Regions from separate parts of the Rhodococcus sp. 2H158 genome, predicted to be linked through region 1. Evidence: riboswitches for the same ligand, from Rfam matches in the RefSeq annotation. Region 1 holds a riboswitch; the other holds the start of a gene.
The links. Region 1 has a riboswitch for S-adenosylmethionine ahead of ACWPOB_RS10345 (aminotransferase class V-fold PLP-dependent enzyme). Riboswitches for the same ligand answer to the same signal wherever they lie in the genome.
Positions count from the first base shown of each region.

Region 2: it holds a riboswitch for S-adenosylmethionine, as region 1 does, so the genes downstream of both, ACWPOB_RS00710 (ABC transporter substrate-binding protein) here and ACWPOB_RS10345 (aminotransferase class V-fold PLP-dependent enzyme) in region 1, are expected to answer to the same signal.

Region 1 covers NZ_JBSNCE010000008.1:211,144-220,257, forward strand. The annotation lists gene ACWPOB_RS10325 (SRPBCC family protein) at 1-14, opposite strand, end outside; gene ACWPOB_RS10330 (crotonase/enoyl-CoA hydratase family protein) at 26-856, opposite strand; gene ACWPOB_RS10335 (2-oxo-4-hydroxy-4-carboxy-5-ureidoimidazoline decarboxylase) at 1,004-1,525, shown strand; gene ACWPOB_RS10340 (YbaK/EbsC family protein) at 1,591-2,064, shown strand; gene ACWPOB_RS10345 (aminotransferase class V-fold PLP-dependent enzyme) at 2,120-3,439, opposite strand; SAM riboswitch class IV at 3,506-3,621, opposite strand; gene ACWPOB_RS10350 (Pls/PosA family non-ribosomal peptide synthetase) at 3,870-7,784, shown strand; gene ACWPOB_RS10355 (M1 family metallopeptidase) at 7,781-9,114, shown strand, end outside.
Region 2 covers NZ_JBSNCE010000001.1:148,811-157,924, reverse strand. The annotation lists gene ACWPOB_RS00735 (NtaA/DmoA family FMN-dependent monooxygenase) at 1-668, opposite strand, end outside; gene ACWPOB_RS00730 (LLM class flavin-dependent oxidoreductase) at 683-1,786, opposite strand; gene ACWPOB_RS00725 (dipeptide ABC transporter ATP-binding protein) at 1,776-3,377, opposite strand; gene ACWPOB_RS00720 (ABC transporter permease) at 3,374-4,291, opposite strand; gene ACWPOB_RS00715 (ABC transporter permease) at 4,284-5,315, opposite strand; gene ACWPOB_RS00710 (ABC transporter substrate-binding protein) at 5,319-6,950, opposite strand; SAM riboswitch class I at 7,155-7,249, opposite strand; gene ACWPOB_RS00705 (MFS transporter) at 7,295-8,716, opposite strand; gene ACWPOB_RS00700 (NtaA/DmoA family FMN-dependent monooxygenase) at 8,730-9,114, opposite strand, start outside.

The DNA.
Region 1 (9,114 bases):
GGATGCCGTCGCACCCGTCCATCCTCTACCGTCCCCGGAACTCCGGGGGCCGCTTCTCGAAGACTGCCGTGATGGCCTCGGTCAGGTCCTCCGACGGCAGGAACGCCGCGTTCCAGGCCGCCACGTAGCGCAGGCTGTCGTCGACGCGCGTCGAGCGGCTGTGGTCGAGGACGTCCTTGATGCCGTGCACGACCAGCGGCGGATTCGCCGCGATCTCGGCGGCGGTGGCCTGCGCGGCCGCCAGAACGGCGTCGGCGTCGGCGAAGACGTCGTTGACCAGACCGATCTTCTCCGCACGTGCCGCGTCGATGTCCTTGCCGGTGAGGGCAAGTTCGCGCACGTGCCCGTCGCCGATGATCAGCGGCAGGCGGGCAAGGCTACCCACGTCGGCGACCATCCCGACCTTGACCTCGCGGACGCTGAACTTCGCGTCGGCACTGGCGTAGCGGATGTCGGCCGCGGAGATCAGGTCCACGCCGCCGCCGATGCACCAGCCCTGCACGGCCGCGACGACGGGCTTGCGGCAGTCCGCGACCGCGGTGATCGCCGCCTGCATCCGCTTGACCATCTCGTGGAACTCGGTGCGCGGGGCGGCCAGCGCCTTGTCGGCCAGGACCTTGCCCAGGTCGCCGCTCATGGCGGGCAGGTCGAGGCCGAAGGAGAAGTGCTTGCCGGCGCCGGCGAGCACGACGGCGCGCACGTCCGGATCGGCGTCGAGCTCGCCGAACAGCACGGGCAGCTCGGTCCAGAAGTCGGGACCCATCGCGTTGCCCTTGCCGGGCCCGACCAGCGTGACGCGGGCGACGTGGTCGGCGACGTCGACGGTGAACGCTTTCCAGCGGGAATCTGCAGTCATTACTCAACAGTAATGTCTGCGCTTCGGACAGCCGACGAGGGCCGCTCGTTACAGCCTCGAAAATTCCCTGCTACCCCACTGGTGACCGCCGCGAACCGGACGGATCCTGAGGACACGAACGGTCCGACTCGCAAAGGAGCGACTGCCATGTTGATGCATCAGGGCATCGGTCTGGGCGCCTTCAACGCCCTGTCCCGGCGGGGCGCCACCCACGCGCTGTACGAGTGTTGCGCGTCGCTGACCTGGGCCCAGTCGGTGGCGGCCGGGCGGCCCTACGCGAGCTATTCGGAACTGTTCGCCCGAGCCGACGCCGCCCTGTTCTCGCTGGACGACGCGGAGATCGCGGAGGCCCTCGACTGCCACCCGGTGGTGGGACGCCGGCGCGGCAGCACCGCCTCGCGGCTCGAGCAGTGCTCGCTGTGGGACGAGGACGAGGCGCTGATGACCGCGATCACGGCCGCGGCGGCCGCATACGAGGAGCGCTTCGGCTACCGCTACCTGTGGTGCCCGCAGGGACTCGGGCCGGGGGAACTGCTGACGGATCTCCACCACCGCCTCGCGCACGAACCCGAGGCGGAGCGCAAAGCGTGCACAGAGGAACTGGCCAAGATCACCCGTACCCGGCTCGAGCGCATGCTCGGACCGGAGGACGGCTTTCCCCTGTATTGACCGCCGACTGCGGACAGCCCTGTCGATCGGGGCCACGGACGGCGGTGGGATCCTAGGCTGGAACCATGTCCGGGACACTGCATCCGAATGCCGCTCGGGTGGCCGACACGCTCATCGCGCGCGGTCACCACGGGCTGATCACGACCCAGCCGGAGTCGGTGCACACCGCGGAGCAGGCGGCGGCCGCGCTCGGGGTCGATGTGGGCGCGATCGTCAAGTCGCTGGTGTTCCTGCTCGACGACGAACCGGTGCTGCTGCTGGTCTCGGGTGCGCATCGGGTGAACCCGGAACGGACGGGCAAGCGCCTCGGTGGTGCGCTCGTTGCGGCGCCCCCGGAAGTGGTCACCGAGGTCACGGGGCAGCCCGTCGGCGGGGTGGCACCGCTCGGGCATCCGACGAACCTGACCACGTACGTCGACACCGCCCTGGCCGCTTTTCCCGAGCTGTGGGCCTCCGGCGGGCATCCGCGCACGCTGTTCCGCACGACGTTCCGCGAGCTGATGCGCATCACGGCGGCCGTCGACGTCGACGTCGACTAGACCCGCCGGATCGACCGGCGGGCAGTGCCTGTCCGGCGGTCCGCCCGGGGAGCGGTCAGCTGCACTGCGCGGCGCCGGCGGTGGGCTCCACCAGGCCCGGACGGGTCTCGGGCGACGGTCCCCACAGTCCGTCGGTCTTGGCGTAGGTCCAGCCGGGACCGGCGTCGACGAGCCCGCGCAGCGCGTCGAGCAGGCGGTCCACGTCGGCAGACGAGCTGCCGAGACCGAGGGAGGCGCGTACCGCACCGCCGGGCAGGCCGACCCGCGCGAGCAGCGGGTGCGCGCAGAACCGGCCGTCACGCACACCGATTCCGTGCTCGGCGGACAGGTACGACGCCACCTCGCCGGGTTCGAATCCGGCGACCGTGAAGGTGACGATGCCGACCGAGTCCGGCGAGTCGCTCCACAGCCGCAGGATCTCCACGCCGTCGAGGTCGCGCAGCCCGCCGAGGAGGCGCCGGCACAGCGCCTCCTCGTGCTCGGCGACGGCGTCGGCGTCGAAACCGGCGAGCGCGTCGCACGCCGCGGCGAGCGCCGCGACGCCGAGCACGTTCGGCGTGCCCGCCTCGTGCCGCGCCGGGGCGCACGCCCATTCGGTGTGACCGAGACGTACTTCGCGGACCGCACCGCCCCCTGCGAGATACGGTTCCGCGACGTCGAGCCAGTCCCGGCGTCCGACCAGAGCGCCGGCACCGAACGGGGCGTAGAGCTTGTGACCCGAGAACGCGAGGTAGTCGACGCCGAGAGCGGTGAGGTCGATCCGCCGGTGCGGAACCAATTGCGCTCCGTCGACGAGGATCCGGGCGCCGCAGGCGTGCGCCACGTCGGCGAGTTCGGCGATCGGGAGGACCTCGCCGGTCACGTTGGAGGCGCCGGTGACGGCGAGCAGCGCGGCGGGCTTGCTGCACAGTTCGGCGACGAGCCGGCGGACCGTCTCGGCGACGGTGTCCGCGGCCTCGACGACGCGGGCGTTCTTCCAGGGCAACAGGTTTGCGTGGTGCTCGACGTCGAGCACCACGACGTCGCCGGGTACGGCTCCGGCCAGGAGGTTGAGGGAGTCGGTGGTGTTGCGGGTGAACACCACCACCTGATCGTCTGCGGCGCACACGAATCGGGCCACCGACTCACGAGCCTGCTCGTAGCTCGAGGTGGAGATCCGGGAGGCGTAACCGGCACCGCGGTGCACGCTGGCGTAGTACGGCAGGAGCTCGGCGATCCGCTCGGTGACCGCTTCGAGGGCGGGGGCGCTCGCCGCGTAGTCGAAGTTGGCGTAGGTGCAGGTACCACCCTGGACCAGGGGTACCTGCAGGTCACATCCGGTGACCCGGGCGAACGGGGCGATGCAGGTGTCGGCGGTCAGTACGGCAGCAGTCATGACGTTCCCTCGTCGTTCAGGGATTCGCCGGTGGTCGCCTCGTCGCCCGAGTGCGATCACGGTCCGAATCCGCGCTTGCCGTGTCCGGTGTGGAAACACGGCCTGGTCGTCACCCGGAGCACCCCACCGCGGAGGAGGGTTGCCGACCAGCTAGCCGGGGCTTGTCGCTGGTTCTCGTGACCTGCCGAAGAGGATTGCAGGAGCGCGCACGGATGTCAAACCGGACTCGCAGCGGCCGTCGTCCCACAACCGAAAATTCCTGGGAGATAAGGTGTTTCGTGCGGAGACGGACGCCGCGCCGCGGAGCGCGACGCCGGGTCGAGCGGGAGATTCCACCGTCGGAGTGGGCACCGACACACCCAATGTTCACCCTCCGTCCATCTGACCGTGAGATAACCGGACGAACGCACCACCAGGCCGAGAGAAGGACATGCGATTGCCTGCCCAGCCCACGACGGATCCGGATCGGTCGTATCGCATCCCCGAGGAGTTCCTTCGCTCCTCCCACGCCCCGGCCCCCCGCACCCTCGTCGACATCCTGCGGGCCACCGCCGACACCCACCCGGACGCCCCGGCCGTCGACGACGGCACCGTCACTCTCAGCTACACCGAACTCGTCGAGGAGGTCATCGCCTGCTCGTACCGGCTCGCCGACGCGGGAGTCGGCGCCGGTGACCGCGTCGGCGTGCGCATGCCGTCCGGCTCCAAGGACCTGTACGTGACGATCCTGGGCATCCTCGCGGCCGGCGCGGCCTACGTGCCGGTGGACGCGGACGACCCCGACGAACGCGCCGAACTCGTGTTCGGGGAGGCGATGGTCACCGCCGTCGTCACCGCCGACGGCATCGGTCCGGGCACCGCGCCGCCGTCGCCCGCGCCACAGCTGCGCGGCCCGCGCCTCGACGACGCCGCCTGGATCATCTTCACCTCCGGCTCCACCGGCACCCCCAAGGGCGTCGCGGTCAGCCATCGCAGCGCCGCCGCCTTCGTCGACGCCGAGGCCCGGCTGTTCCTGCGCGAGAACCCGATCGGGCCCGGCGACCGCGTACTGGCCGGACTGTCGGTCGCCTTCGACGCCTCCTGCGAGGAGATGTGGCTGGCGTGGCGGCACGGCGCGTGCCTCGTGCCGGCGCCCCGCTCGCTCGTGCGGTCCGGGATGGACCTCGGGCCGTGGCTGGTCTCCCGCGACATCAGCGTCGTCTCCACCGTCCCCACCCTCGCGGCGATGTGGCCCGCCGAGGCGCTCGAAGCGGTGCGGCTGTTGATCTTCGGTGGCGAGGCCTGCCCGCCGGACCTCGCCGAGCGACTGGCCGTGCCCGGGCGCGAGGTGTGGAACACCTACGGGCCGACCGAGGCCACCGTCGTCGCATGCGCGGCAACCATGGACGGCAAGGGCCCGATCCGCATCGGCCTGCCGCTCGACGGCTGGGACCTCGCCGTGGTGGACGCCGACGGCCGGCCCGTCCCCGAGGGCGGTACCGGCGAACTCGTCATCGGCGGCGTCGGACTGGCCCGCTACCTCGATCCGGCCAAGGACGCCGAGAAGTACGCCCCCATGCCCACCCTCGGCTGGGACCGCGCGTACCGCAGCGGCGACCTGGTCACCCTCGACCGCAGGGGACTGCTGTTCCAGGGACGCGCCGACGATCAGGTCAAGATCGGCGGTCGGCGCATCGAGCTCGGCGAGGTCGACAACGCTCTGCAGAACCTGCCCGGCGTCGCCGGCGGCGCGGCCGCCGTGCGCAAGACCGCGGCCGGGCACTCGATCCTCGTCGGGTACATCGCCAGCACCGACCCGGAGTTCGACCTCGCCTCCGCGCGCGACCTGCTCGGCGAGCAGCTGCCCGCGGCCCTGGTGCCGCGGCTGGCGCTGGTGGACGAGCTGCCCACCCGCACCTCCGGCAAGGTGGACCGCAACGCGCTGCCGTGGCCGCTGCCCGGCGCCGAGGCCGACTCCGCCGAGGCCCTCGGTCTCGACCCGACCGCCGAGTGGGTCGCCGGACTGTGGGTGTCGATCCTCGGCACCCCGATCGAGAGCATCGACGACGACTTCTTCGAACTCGGCGGCGGCTCCCTCTCCGCGGCCCAGCTGGTGACCGCCCTGCGCGAGCGCTACCCCGCGATGACCGTCGCCGAACTGTACGACCATCCGCGACTCGGCTCGCTGGCCGGATACCTCGACGACCTCGCGCCGTCCGCGGTGGTCGCGCCGCGGCAGGTGGCCCCCGTCCCGCGCCGGGCGCAGCTGCTGCAGCTGGCCATCACGGTGCCGCTCACCACCCTGACCGGACTGCAATGGGTGACATGGCTGGCGACGGCGAACAACGTCTTCGCGCAGTTCGTCGACCTGCCGTGGCTCGCGCCGGTGTCGTGGTGGTGGGTGGCGCTCGGGATCCTGCTGTTCCTGACCCCGCTCGGCCGCATGTCCGTCGCCGTCGCCGGGACGCGGCTGCTGCTGCGCAACCTGGAACCCGGCACCTATCCGAGGGGCGGCAGCGAACACCTGCGACTGTGGACGGCGCTGCGGCTGTCGGAGGCCAGCGGCGCGGTGAACCTGTCCGGGGCGCCGTGGATGCTGTACTACGCCCGCGCCCTCGGCGCGAAGGTCGGTGAGGGTGTCGACCTGCACAGCCTGCCGCCGGTGACCGGCATGCTCGAACTCGGCGACGGCTGTTCCGTCGAACCCGAGGTCGACCTGTCCGGCCACTGGGTCGACGGCGACGAGGTCCACATCGGCACCATCCGGATCGGCGCCGGCGCCACCGTCGGTGCCCGCTCGACGCTCGCCCCGGGCGCCAAGATCGGCAAGAACGCCGAGGTCGAGGCCGGCTCCGCCGTCTTCGGCCGCGTCAAGGCCGGCCAGCACTGGGCCGGCTCCCCTGCGCGGAAGGTCGGCAAGGCCGTACATCCGTGGCCCGACGAGCCGCCGCGCCGCGCCGCGTGGTGGGTACCGGTCTTCGGCCTCACGTCGGTGGCGCTGGCCTCGCTGCCGATCGTCTCGATCGCCGCCGGCCTCACGCTGGTCGGATGGTGGATCCGCGACACCGCCGACCTGACCGACGCGTTGATCCGCAGCGCAGCGATCCTGCCGGTGGCCGCACTGTTGACCCTGTTCGTGTTCGCCGCGCTCACGGTGCTGTCGGTGCGCGCCCTGTCCCTCGGCATGATCGAGGGCCACCACCCCGTCCGCAGCCGCGTCGGCTGGCAGGTGTGGGCGACCGAGCGCCTGATGGACAGCTCGCGCACGTTCCTGTTCCCGCTCTACGCCTCGATGCTCACCCCCGGCTGGCTGCGGCTGCTCGGCGCCGACATCGGCAAGGACGTCGAGGCCTCCACCGTGCTGATGGTGCCCAAGTTCACCCGCGTCGCCGACGGTGCCTTCCTCGCCGACGACACCATGGTCGCCAGCTACGAACTCGGTGGCGGCTGGCTGTACATCTCCCGGGCCAAGGTCGGCAAGCGCGCGTTCCTCGGCAACTCGGGCATGGCCGCCCCCGGGCGCCGGGTGCCCAAGTATGGGCTCGTCGCCGTGCTCTCCGCTGCCCCGTCGAAGGCCAAGTCGGGTTCCTCGTGGCTGGGCAGCCCACCGGTGCGGCTGCGTCGCGCCGCGAACGACGGCGACTCGAGCCGCACGTTCGCGCCCCCGCTGCGGCTCCGGGTGGCACGCGGCTTCGTCGAGACCTTCCGCCTGCTTCCCATGATCGTCACGTTCGGCATCGGCCTCGGCGTCCTGTTCGCCCTGCAGGCGCTGGCGACCGCGGCGGGATACGGCCCGGCCGCGGCGCTGAGCGGCCTCGTGCTCATCCTTGCCGGCGCCGTGGCCGGCATCGTGTCCGTGACCGCCAAGTGGGTGGCCGTCGGGCGCATCGGCCACGAGGAACACCCGCTGTGGAGCTGGTTCGTGTGGCGCAACGAGGTGGCCGACACCTTCGTCGAAACCGTCGCGGCACCGTGGTTCGCCCGGCCCGCCACCGGAACGGCCGTGATGAACCTGTGGCTTCGGGGCCTGGGCGCGAAGATCGGCCGCGGCGTGTGGTGCGAGAGCTACTGGCTGCCCGAGGCCGACCTGGTGACCCTCGGCGACGGCGCGACGGTGGAACGCGGATGTGTTGTGCAAACGCACCTGTTCCATGATCGGATCATGTCCATGGACACCGTCACGCTCGGCGCCGGCGCCACCCTCGGCCCCCAGTGCGTCGCACTGCCCGCGGCCGGAATCGGAGCCGGTGCCACCGTCGGTCCCGCCTCGCTGGTGATGCGCGGCGACGTCGTTCCGGATTCGACCAGATGGCAAGGCAATCCGATCGCACCGTGGTCACACCCGAGCGATTGGTCCCCGCAGTGAAGCCGGGGAACGAGCCGAAGAAGTCGCGCGACAACGGCAGGACCGCGAAGCCGGACGCCCCGATCGATCCGTACCTGCCGCGGAGCGGCAACCGCGGGTACCGGGTGTCGCGGTACGAACTCGACCTGACCTACCGGGTGGTGGCCAACCGGCTCACCGGCACGGCCACCGTCATCGCCACGACCACCGACGCACGCGGCAAGTTCGCGCTCGACCTCGCGCCGACGATGCGGGTGACGAAACTGTCGGTCAACGGATCCCGGCCCGCCAAGTACGCCCAGCGCGACGGCAAGCTCGTCGTCACTCCGGCCCGGAAGATTCCCGTGGGCGGGGTGCTGACGATCGTCGTCCACTATCACGGAACACCGAAACCGATCCGCAGCCCCTGGGGCGAGGTCGGCTGGGAGGAACTCGAGGAGGGGTCGCTCGTCGCGAGTCAGCCCAACGGCGCCGCGTCGTGGTTCCCCTGCGACGACCATCCCGGCGCGAAAGCCAGCTACCGGATCACGGTCACCGCCGACTCGCCCTTCCAGGTGATCGCGAACGGCGCGCTGGTGCGCAGGACGACGAGGGCCAGCCAGACCACCTGGGAGTACGAACAGCCGGAACCGATGGCGACCTACCTGGCCACCGTGCAGATCGGGAACTACGAGACCCGCAGGGTGTCCGACGGGCCGGTGCCCCTCTACGCGGTGCATCCCCCGCGCCTGAAGGCGAACTTCGACCGGGACTTCGGCCGGCAACCACAGATGATGGACGTCTTCTCCCGGCTCTTCGGGCCGTACCCGTTCACGCACTACAGCGTCGTCGTCACCGCGGACGAGCTCGAGATCCCGATCGAGGCGCAGACCCTGTCGATCTTCGGCGCGAACCACTGCGACGGCAGCCGCAGCGAGGAGCGGCTCGTCGCGCACGAGCTCGCCCACCAGTGGTTCGGCAACAGCCTCACCCTGTCGCGGTGGCGCGACATCTGGCTGAACGAGGGCTTCGCCTGCTACGCGGAGTGGCTGTGGTCGGAGAACTCCGACGGCCCGTCGGCGCAAGCGATCGCCGCCGAGGCGCACCGTGGTCTCGGCCGCAAACCCCAGGACCTCCTCCTCGGCGACCCGGGCCCGGACCTGATGTTCGACGACCGCGTCTACAAGCGCGGCGCCCTGACGCTGCACGCGCTGCGCCTGCGCCTCGGCGACGAGAAGTTCTTCGCGTTGCTGCGGCAGTGGACCGCCGAGCACCGGCACGGGACCGTCACCACCGAGCAGTTCACCGATCTGGCGGCGCGATTCGCGGACGCACCGCTGCGTCCGCTGTGGGACGCGTGGCTCGCCGAGAA
Region 2 (9,114 bases), on a different contig from region 1:
TCACCGGCCTGCAGGAGCACCGGGTGTCCCTGCGGGCTGCGTGGCACCTCGAACCGCCCGGAGATGTCGAACTGGGTGGTGTGGATGTCGAACGGAGCGATGTCGGAATCCGCCGCGAAGATGCCGTTTTCGCGGTCGACGACCGGTGCTCCGGGTCGCCAGCCGTCCCACAGCTGCCGGGTGACGTCGACGATCTCGTGGGCGCGGACGTAGCGCTGCGAGTGGTCGAGATAGCCGCCACGCCTGAAGTTCTCGCCGGTGAAGGCGTCGGAGGAGGTGACGAGGTTCCACGCGGCGCGGCCGTCGGACAGATGGTCGAGGGTGGCGAACTGCTTGGCCAGTTCGTACGGCTCGTTGAAGGTGGTGTTGATCGTGCCCGCGAGTCCGAGGTGGGTCGTCGCACCGGCGAGGGCCTCGAGAACCGTGAGCGTGTCGGGCCGGCCGACGACGTCGAGATCGTGGATGCGGCCGCGGTGTTCGCGCAGCCGCAGTCCCTCGGCCAGGAAGAAGAAGTCGAACAGTCCGCGTTCTGCGGTCCGGGCCAGGTGCAGGAACGACTCGAAGTCGATCTGGCTCTTCGATTCGGGATCCGCCCACACGGTCGTGTTGTTGACACCCGGGAAGTGCGCGGCCAGGTGAATCTGCTTTCGAACGGTATTCTGCGGCATGGTGATCGACCTCCTCAGGCGGTGGCGTAGCGGTTGGCGGGGCGCGGGAGGCCGAGACGGTCCCGCAGGGTCCCGGTGGACGTCGGGACCTGCGGCCGCAACACCGGCAGGACCCGTTCGGTGAGCGCCGCGACCGTGCCGGCGAGGGCCAGCGGACGTAACACCACGCCGTCCACGCCGTCCACGTCCCCGAGGAGGGCGAGCAGCCCCGCCGGGCCGCCGCGGTAGAACAGCGACTCCGGCGTGTAGGCCGCGCCGGCCCAGTTCTCGAGCTGGGCCAGGTCCGCGGCGGCGGTGGCGTCGTCCGCGGCGAGCAGCACGTCGATGTCGAGCAGCACCGCCGGTCGCCGATCACCGGCCTGCGCGCGCAGGCGCCCGGCCAGGTTCGCGGCGGACTCGAGGTCGGCGGCCTCGATACGCACGAGATCGGCGCGCTCCGCGGCGAAGTCGAACGACTGCTCGTCCGCTACCGCAACCGCGACGAGGGGCCGGCCCTGGGGTGACCGGGGCGTGATCGACGGACCTTTGACGGAGAAGTGCTCGCCGACGAAGTCGATGTAGTGCAGCTTGTCCCGGTCGACGAACCGGCCGGTGGCGACGTCGCGGATCTCGGCGTCGTCCTCCCAGCTGTCCCACAGGCGGGCCGCGACCTCGGCGGCCTCGGCGGCCTCGATCCACAGTGAGCCGGTGTCCTGGGTGCCCTTGCGGCCGAACAGGGCGGCCCGGTCCTCGCCCTCGGAGACGGCGACCTGCCACCCCGCACGGCCGACCGTGGTGTGGTCGAGGGTTTGCACGGCCTTGGCCACGTGGAACGGTTCCGTGTGGGTCACCGTCGCGGTGGGGATCAGCCCGATCCGCGAGGTGACGGCGGACAGCCGCGCGGCGACGCCGACCGCTTCGAGCCGGCCGCGCACGGTGTCCGCACCGGAGTCGATTCCGAACGAGTCCGGGAGGAAGGCCAGGTCGACGCCGGCACGGTCCGCGCGGCCCACGAGATCCGCCCAGTAGCGGGCCGTGAACACGTCCTCCGCGCGTGAATCCGTGCGACGCCACGAATGCGGATGCGAGCCGGTTCCGCGGAATTCGAGGGCGAGCAACAACTGTGAACTATCGGGCATGGCGAACCTTCCCTGGAATGGCATCGAGCAGCAGTTTCGTGTACTCGTGCTGTGGGCTGTCGAAAATCTCTGCGGTGGTCCCGGATTCGACGATTTCGCCGGACCGCATCACCGCGACGGTGTCGCTGATCTGCCGGACCACGGCAAGATCGTGGGAGATGAACAGGTAGCTCAGCCCCAGCTCGTCTTGCAGGCGGGTGAGCAGGTCGAGGATCTGCGCCTGGACCGACACGTCGAGCGCGGAGACGGGCTCGTCGAGCACGAGCAGTTCCGGGTGCAGCGCGAGCGCGCGGGCGATCGCCACGCGCTGGCGTTGTCCGCCGGACAGTTCCGCGGGTCTGCGCTCGAGGTGTGCCGTGCTCAGCGCCACCTGCCCGAGCAGCTCCGCAACACGTTCGGCGCGCTCGTTCTTCGTGCCGATGCCGAAGGCTTCGAGCGGTTCGGCGACGATGTCGCGGATTCGGAGCTTGGGATTCAGGGCCGCATAGGGGTTCTGGTGGACGATCTGCACCCGGCGGCGGAGCTCGCGCAGGTCCCGGCCGCGCAGCGCGGTGATGTCCCGCCCGTCGAACCGGACCTGGCCGGACGTGGCGGATTCCAGTCGGATCGCGATGCGGGACACCGTGGACTTGCCGGAACCGGACTCGCCGACCAGGGACAGAGTGCGACCGCGCGGAACCGAGAAGGAGACGTTGCGCACCGCCTCGAGCGCCGTGCGCCGGTCGATGCGGAAGGTCCTCGAGACCCCGGACACGGTGAGCAGGGGTTCCGCGGGTCCGCGGCCGGGCCGGGCCGCGGCGCCGGCGAGGCTCGGTGCGGCGGCGACGAGCGCCCGGGTGTACTCGTGCCGGGGGTTCTCGAGGATCTGCCGGGCCGGCCCGGTCTCGACGATCCGGCCCTGGCTCATCACGACGATGCGGTCGGCGCGGTCGGCGGCGACGCCGAGGTCGTGGGTGATGAGCAGGACCGCGGTACCGGTCTCGGCGATGCGGCTGTCGAGGTGGTCGAGGATGCGCCGCTGCACGGTGACATCGAGGGCGCTGGTCGGCTCGTCGGCGATGACGAGGTCCGGCCGGCACGCGAGCGCGATGCCTATGAGCACGCGCTGCCGCTGCCCGCCGGACAGGTCCTGCGGGTACTGCCTGGCACGGAGTTCGGGATCGTCGAGCCCCGCTTCCGCGAGGATGCGCAGCGCGTCGATCTTCGCGGTGCGCCGGTCGGCGAGACCGTGGATACGCAGGACCTCGGCGACCTGGTCACCGATGCGGACGACCGGGTTCAGGGACGTGGTGGGGTCCTGGGGCACGAGTCCGATGCGGGCACCGCGCACCTTCTCGAAGGCGCGGTCGGGCAGGGTGTCCAGTCGCTGCCCGTCGAACGTGACGGTGCCGCCGGTGATCCGGCCGCTACCCGACAGCAGGCCGAGGATCGCGTGTGCGGTCGTCGACTTGCCGGAACCGGACTCGCCGACCACCGCGACGACCTCACCCCGGGAAAGCGTGAAGCGGACCCCGTCCACCGCGGTGACCGGGTCGCGACGGCTGCCGTACTCGACCCGCAGGTCGCGTACATCCAGCAGGGGCGCGGTCATCGAGTGCTCCGTTCTTCGATGGCGTGACCGAGGCGATGCGCCGACAGGACGACCGCCACGATGACCAGGCCGGGCAGTGTCGTCATCCACCAGGCGGTGGCCAGGTAGTTCCTGCCCTCGGAGATCAACGATCCCCATTCCGGGGTGGGCGGCACCGCGCCGAAGCCGAGGAAGCTCAGCGACGACACAGCGAGCACGGCCATGCCGAACTCGACCGCCGCGAGCGCGACGACGGGGGCGTACGAGTTGCGCAGCACGTGCCGGCGCAGGACGGTGTGCCAGCGGGCACCGCATGCGAACGCCGCCTCGACGTACAGGGCGCGGCGCACGCGCAGGACCTCCGACCGCATGACGCGGGCGAAGTTCGCGACGAGCCCGACGCCGACCGCGATCGCCACGTTCATGGTGCCGAATCCGAGCGCGGTGACGAGCGCCAGGGACAGCAACAGGGCGGGGATGGACAGCAGAACGTCGACGACCCGCATGAGTACTGCGTCGAAGACGCGCAGGCGCGGAGCGTCGACCGCACCGCCGGCCGCACCGGAGAGCAACCCGACGAGCGAGCCGACGACGAGAGCGAGTCCGACGGCGACGAGCGTCGCGGTCAGGGACAGGCCCGCACCGTGCACGACCCGGGTGTACACGTCGCGCCCGATGTTGTCGGTGCCGAACCAGTGCGCCGCGGACGGCCCCTGCAACTTGTCGCCCGGGACGCCCTGCAGCGGATCACCGGACGCGAAGACCGAGGGGAACAGGGCGAAGCCGACGGCGAGGAGCAGCACGGTGGTCGAGACCACGAGAGCCCCGTAGCGGCGCAGGGCGCTCGTGGCGCCCCGGCGCCGGGACGGTGCGTGTGGCCCGGCCGCGGCCTGTGCGGACGCGGCGACCGGTTCCCGGATCAGGACGTCAGACATGTGCCTTCCTCTCCTCCTCCACCGCGAAGCCGGTGAGTTCGGTGGTCCCCTCGGCGGGCGTCGGATGCGAGGGCGAACCGCCGCCGCGACGGCCGTCGGCGATGCGTGGATCGATGAGCGGATAGACCAGGTCCACCGCGAGGTTGACGAGCACGAAGATCACCGCACTGAAGACCACGATGCCCTGGACGACGGGAATATCCTGCGCCAGAACCGAAGTCTGGGTCAGCCGACCGACACCGGCGCGGGAGAACACCGTCTCGACGACCACGGACCCCGCCAGCAGGTTGCCGACCGTCACCCCGGCGATGGTGAATGCGGGGATGCTGGACAGGCGCAGTGTGTGCCGGGTCTGAAGGCGCCACCGGGACGCGCCCTTGGCGCGAGCTGCTTCGACGAACGGTTGCCGCCATGTGGTCTGCAGGCTCGCGGCGAGGACCTGCGCGATCACCGCACCGGTGGGGAGCGCGAGGGTGATCGCCGGCAGCACCAGATGCTCGATGCCCTGGTCGCCGAATGCTGGAAGCAGCTTCATCCGGAACGAGAAGAGCTGGAGCAGAAGCAGTCCCACCCAGAAGGTCGGAACCGCGACACCGAGCGGCGGCAGCGAGAACAGCGCGCTGCGCAGCCACCGGGCACGCGTGTACGTGGCGACGAACGCGATCGAGGTGCCGAGGAGCACGGCGAGCGCCAGGGCGGCCGCGGCCAGGGCCAGGGTGCTGGGTACGGCGGCGGCGATCGCTTCGGTCACGGGTTGTCCTGTGACGATCGAGATGCCGAAGTCACCCCGGACGGCGTTGCTCAGCGCACTGAGGTACTGCTCCCACAGCGGCCGGTCGAGCCCGTACCGTTCCTGCAGTTGCGCGACAGCGGCCGCATCCACCGGTGTGCCGCTGCCGGCGCCGTCGACCGCGATGCTCACCGGGTCGGACGGCAGCAGGTACAGCACGCCGAACGAGACGGTGAACGCCGCCCACAGCACCAGCAACGCCTGCACGAGCCGGGAACCGAGATACCGGGCCATGGTCTACTCGCTCAGCCAGGTGTCGAAGAACTGCAACCGGGCGGAGGCCTCGAACGTCAGGTCCTGCACCGTCCCCGCCGCACCGATGGCCTGGGACAGCTCCACGGTCGGTAGCCACAGGCCGTTGTCGAGGACGAGCTGCTGTGCCTGCTCGACCAGCTCGCCGCGTTCGGCCGGGTCGGTGGTGCGCAGCTGCGCAGACAGGACCTCGTCCAGTGCCGGGATCGGGCCGCGGTTGTTGAGGTTGCGCCCGTCGAGTCCGAACGTGGTGCGCAGGATGTCGCCGTCGGCGCGCGTGCTGTTGTAGTAGGTGGCGTCGAAGTCCTTCGCACCCTGCCGGGCAGTGGCTTCCGGGGTGGAGACCAGGTCGAGCTGCAGGTCGATACCGACCTCGCGCAGCTGCTGCTGCACGAGCTCGAGGATCGCCTGGTTGCCGGCGAACACCGAACTGAACAGCACCGAGAAGGACAGGCGGTTGCCGTCCTTGACGCGGATGCCGTCCGGGCCGGGAACCCAGCCGGCGGTGTCGAGGATCGACTTCGCCTTCGCCGGGTCGTAGGTGACGTCGTCGAGCGCGACGTAGCCGGGGGTGCGGGAGGCGAGGGTGCTGGTCGCGGGCCGGAAATCGGGGCCGAGGACGGTGTCGACGAGTTCCTGGCGGTCGAGGGCCGGCACGATCGCGGCGCGCACCGCCGGATCGGTCAGGACGCCACGGGTGACGTTCGGCTGGAAACCGAACGGGACACCCGGGTTCGGCGTGGTGAGGATCCGTCCGCCGCTGCCTTCGATCTGGGAAGCGTCCTGCGGCAGCGCATCGCTGATCGCGTCGAGCTGGCCGGATGCGAGGCTTCCGGTGCGTACACCGGACTCCGGGACGATCGTGAACTCGATGCGATCGAGGTAGGCCTCGCCGTCGTGCGCGAACACGTCGGATCCCCATGAGTATCCGGTGCGCTTGACCAGCGTGGCGGACTTGTCCTGCTGGTAGTCCTCGTAGACGAAGGGACCGGTGCCGGACAGGTCGCCGGCGCAGCGTTCCTCCGCGGACTTCGCGACGTCCCTGTCGGACAGGAAGCCGAGTTGCAGCGTCGACGACGCCTGCAGGAACTGCGCGTTCGGTCCGGCGAAGGACACCTGGGCGGTGAGCGGATCGAGCACCGTGGTGCCGGTGTACCCCGACAGGTAGCTCGCCGCCAGCGCTGCCTTGGCGCCGGTGAGGGTCTGGACGATCGCGTCGAAGTTCTTCTTCACCGAGTCCGCAGTGAACGGGGTGCCGTCACTGAATGTCACGCCGTCCTTCAGCCGGAACGTGAACGCCGAGGCTGCCCCGTTCACCTCCCAGCTTTCGGCGAGCCACGGCTTCAGTTCACCGGTCCCGGGGTCCTGATCGGTGAGCGAGTCGACGATCTGACGGGCGACGTAGATGGTCTGGTTGCTGCCGGCCTGGGCGGGATCGGCGCACGTGGGGGCCTGGGACAAGCCGTAGCGCAGGGTTCCGCCGGGCTGCGGGGTGCCGCCACCGGAGGAGGTGCCCGCCGTGTCGGTGCCGCACGCGGCGAGTCCACCGGCGAGGATTGCGGCGGTGGCGGCCGCGACGGCGCGACGTCGGGCGGCAGAGGTGAACGGAACAGGCACCGGGGAACTCCATGATCTCGTGAGGCGCCGATGGCACCGCGTTTCGCGATGCCACCGGCCGGGCAGACGGTCGTAGTTCTTCGACTGGGTAGCGCCGCTCAGGCGCGACAGGATCGTGGGCGACAGATGCCCGAGCACTGACGGCACAGGTCGACGTGCAGGCGCGCCCACGCGCCCACGAACCCCTCGCCTGCCATGCCTTCTCCTCCATCGTTCCCGGCGGTAGCACCCTCACCTGCGGCGGCAGGGGGTTGCTGCGACGTCGTCGAGCCGGGTCTCTCGGTCGCTCTGGATGGTTCTCGGTGACCGTACGCGTTGCGAACGAGTTCGGAGAACCCTTTCGCTCACCGTGATCGAAACCCGGTGCCGGCACGACGGCGCCGGTCGGCGAGCGCACAGAGCAGCGACACCGCGAGCATCGCGGCGCACACCGCGAGGCCGGCCGACGTGGCACCGGCGAAGTCGTCCCCGTCCGTCGCCAGCGCCGACAGATACAGGCCGGACACCGCGGCGAGGGCGACCGTCGCGGACAACCGCTGTGACAGCTGCAGGAACCCGGCCGCGACACCATGACCGCCCGCCGGGGACGACTCGAGCGTCAGCGCCCGGTTGGGTGCATCCACGAATCCACCCGAGAGGCCCGACAGCGCGGCCAGCGCCACGAACACCGGCATCGTGGCGTCGTGCTGCACAGCGGCGGCGTAGCCACCGACGACGGCGATCTCGGCTGCCACCACCACGACGACCGTCACCCGGCCGTATCGCGCGACGACCCGCCACCCCACGGCCGAGGCGACGGCCATCGCCGCGGCGGCGGCGGACAGCACGGCGGCGGCCTGGACAGCGGCATAGCCGCGCCCCTCGATGAGGTACAGGCTCACGACGGTGTTCAGGGACAGCACCGCACCGAACCAGAACAGTGCGACCAAGGTGCCGAGGACGTATCCGCCGGAGCCGGTCAGTTCGGGAAGCAGCACGGGCTTGCCGCCGCGCGCGGCGACACGGCGTTCCCACGACAGGAAGGTGGCGAGTGAGACCGCCGCTCCCCCGACGGCGAACACCGCACCCACCGGACCCGGTTCGGAGACCACGGGCAGCATCACCAGCGTCGTGGCCGCCGCGAGCAGCACGAGGCCCCCGGCATCGACCCCGCTGCGGGCCGACGGTCGTCCCCGATCCGGGGGCAGGCGGCGTGCCGCGAGCGCGAGTGTGACGAGTGCGCACGGCACGTTGAGAATCAGCAGAACGCGCCACCCGTACTCCCCGGGCGCAGCGCCGAGCACCAGCCCACCGACGAGCGGACCGCACAGCCCGGCGAGGCCCCCGGCCGTGCTGTAGGCGGCCAGGGCCCGGGCGCGCGCCGGGCCGGTGTAGTTCTCGGCCAGGATCCCGAGCACCTGCGCGCTGATCAGGCCGGCCCCGACGCCCTGACCGGCCCGTGCGGCGACGACCGTCCAGGGGTCGGACGCGACAGCTCCGCACACTCCCATGACCGCGAAGAGGGCCATGCCCGCGAGGAACAGCCGCCGCCGGCCGGCCACATCGCCGAGCCGGCCTGCCGGGACCAGCGCAAGACCGAAGCTCAGCGAGTATGCGGCCCGGATCCACTGCACCTGCGAAACGCCCGCGTCGAGGCCGGTCCGCAAGGCGGGAAGGCCGATGTTCAGCACCGACGAATCGAGCAGGGTGGTGAAGCCGGCGGCCGCACAGACCGGCACCACCGACGTCGTCTGCCGGGGCGTCGGCGCCCGATCGGTGAGTGTCACGCGGGGAGGTGGGCTAACCGCCGACCGCCACCGGATCGGCCGGTACCCGCAGCCCGAGGTTGTGCCGCAGCGTGGTTCCGGTGTACTCGGCGCGGAGGACACCGCGGTCCTGCAGCAGGGGCACCACCTCGTCGACGAAATCGTCGAGTCCCCAAGGAACGAGGTGCGATCCGAGGATGAACCCGTCCGAGCCGTCGTTCTGCACGAAGGCGTCGATCTGCTCGGCGATCCGTGCCGCGGTACCGACGAGGGGTCCGCGCTCGAACTGGTCGATCACGACCTCTCGCAGCGTCAGCTTCTTCTCCTCCGCGATCGCGCGGAGCCGTGCGACGGTCTCGAGCCGGTCCTGGTGGACGAACGCCCGTCCCTGGATGATCGGCTCGGCGTCGGGGTCGGGA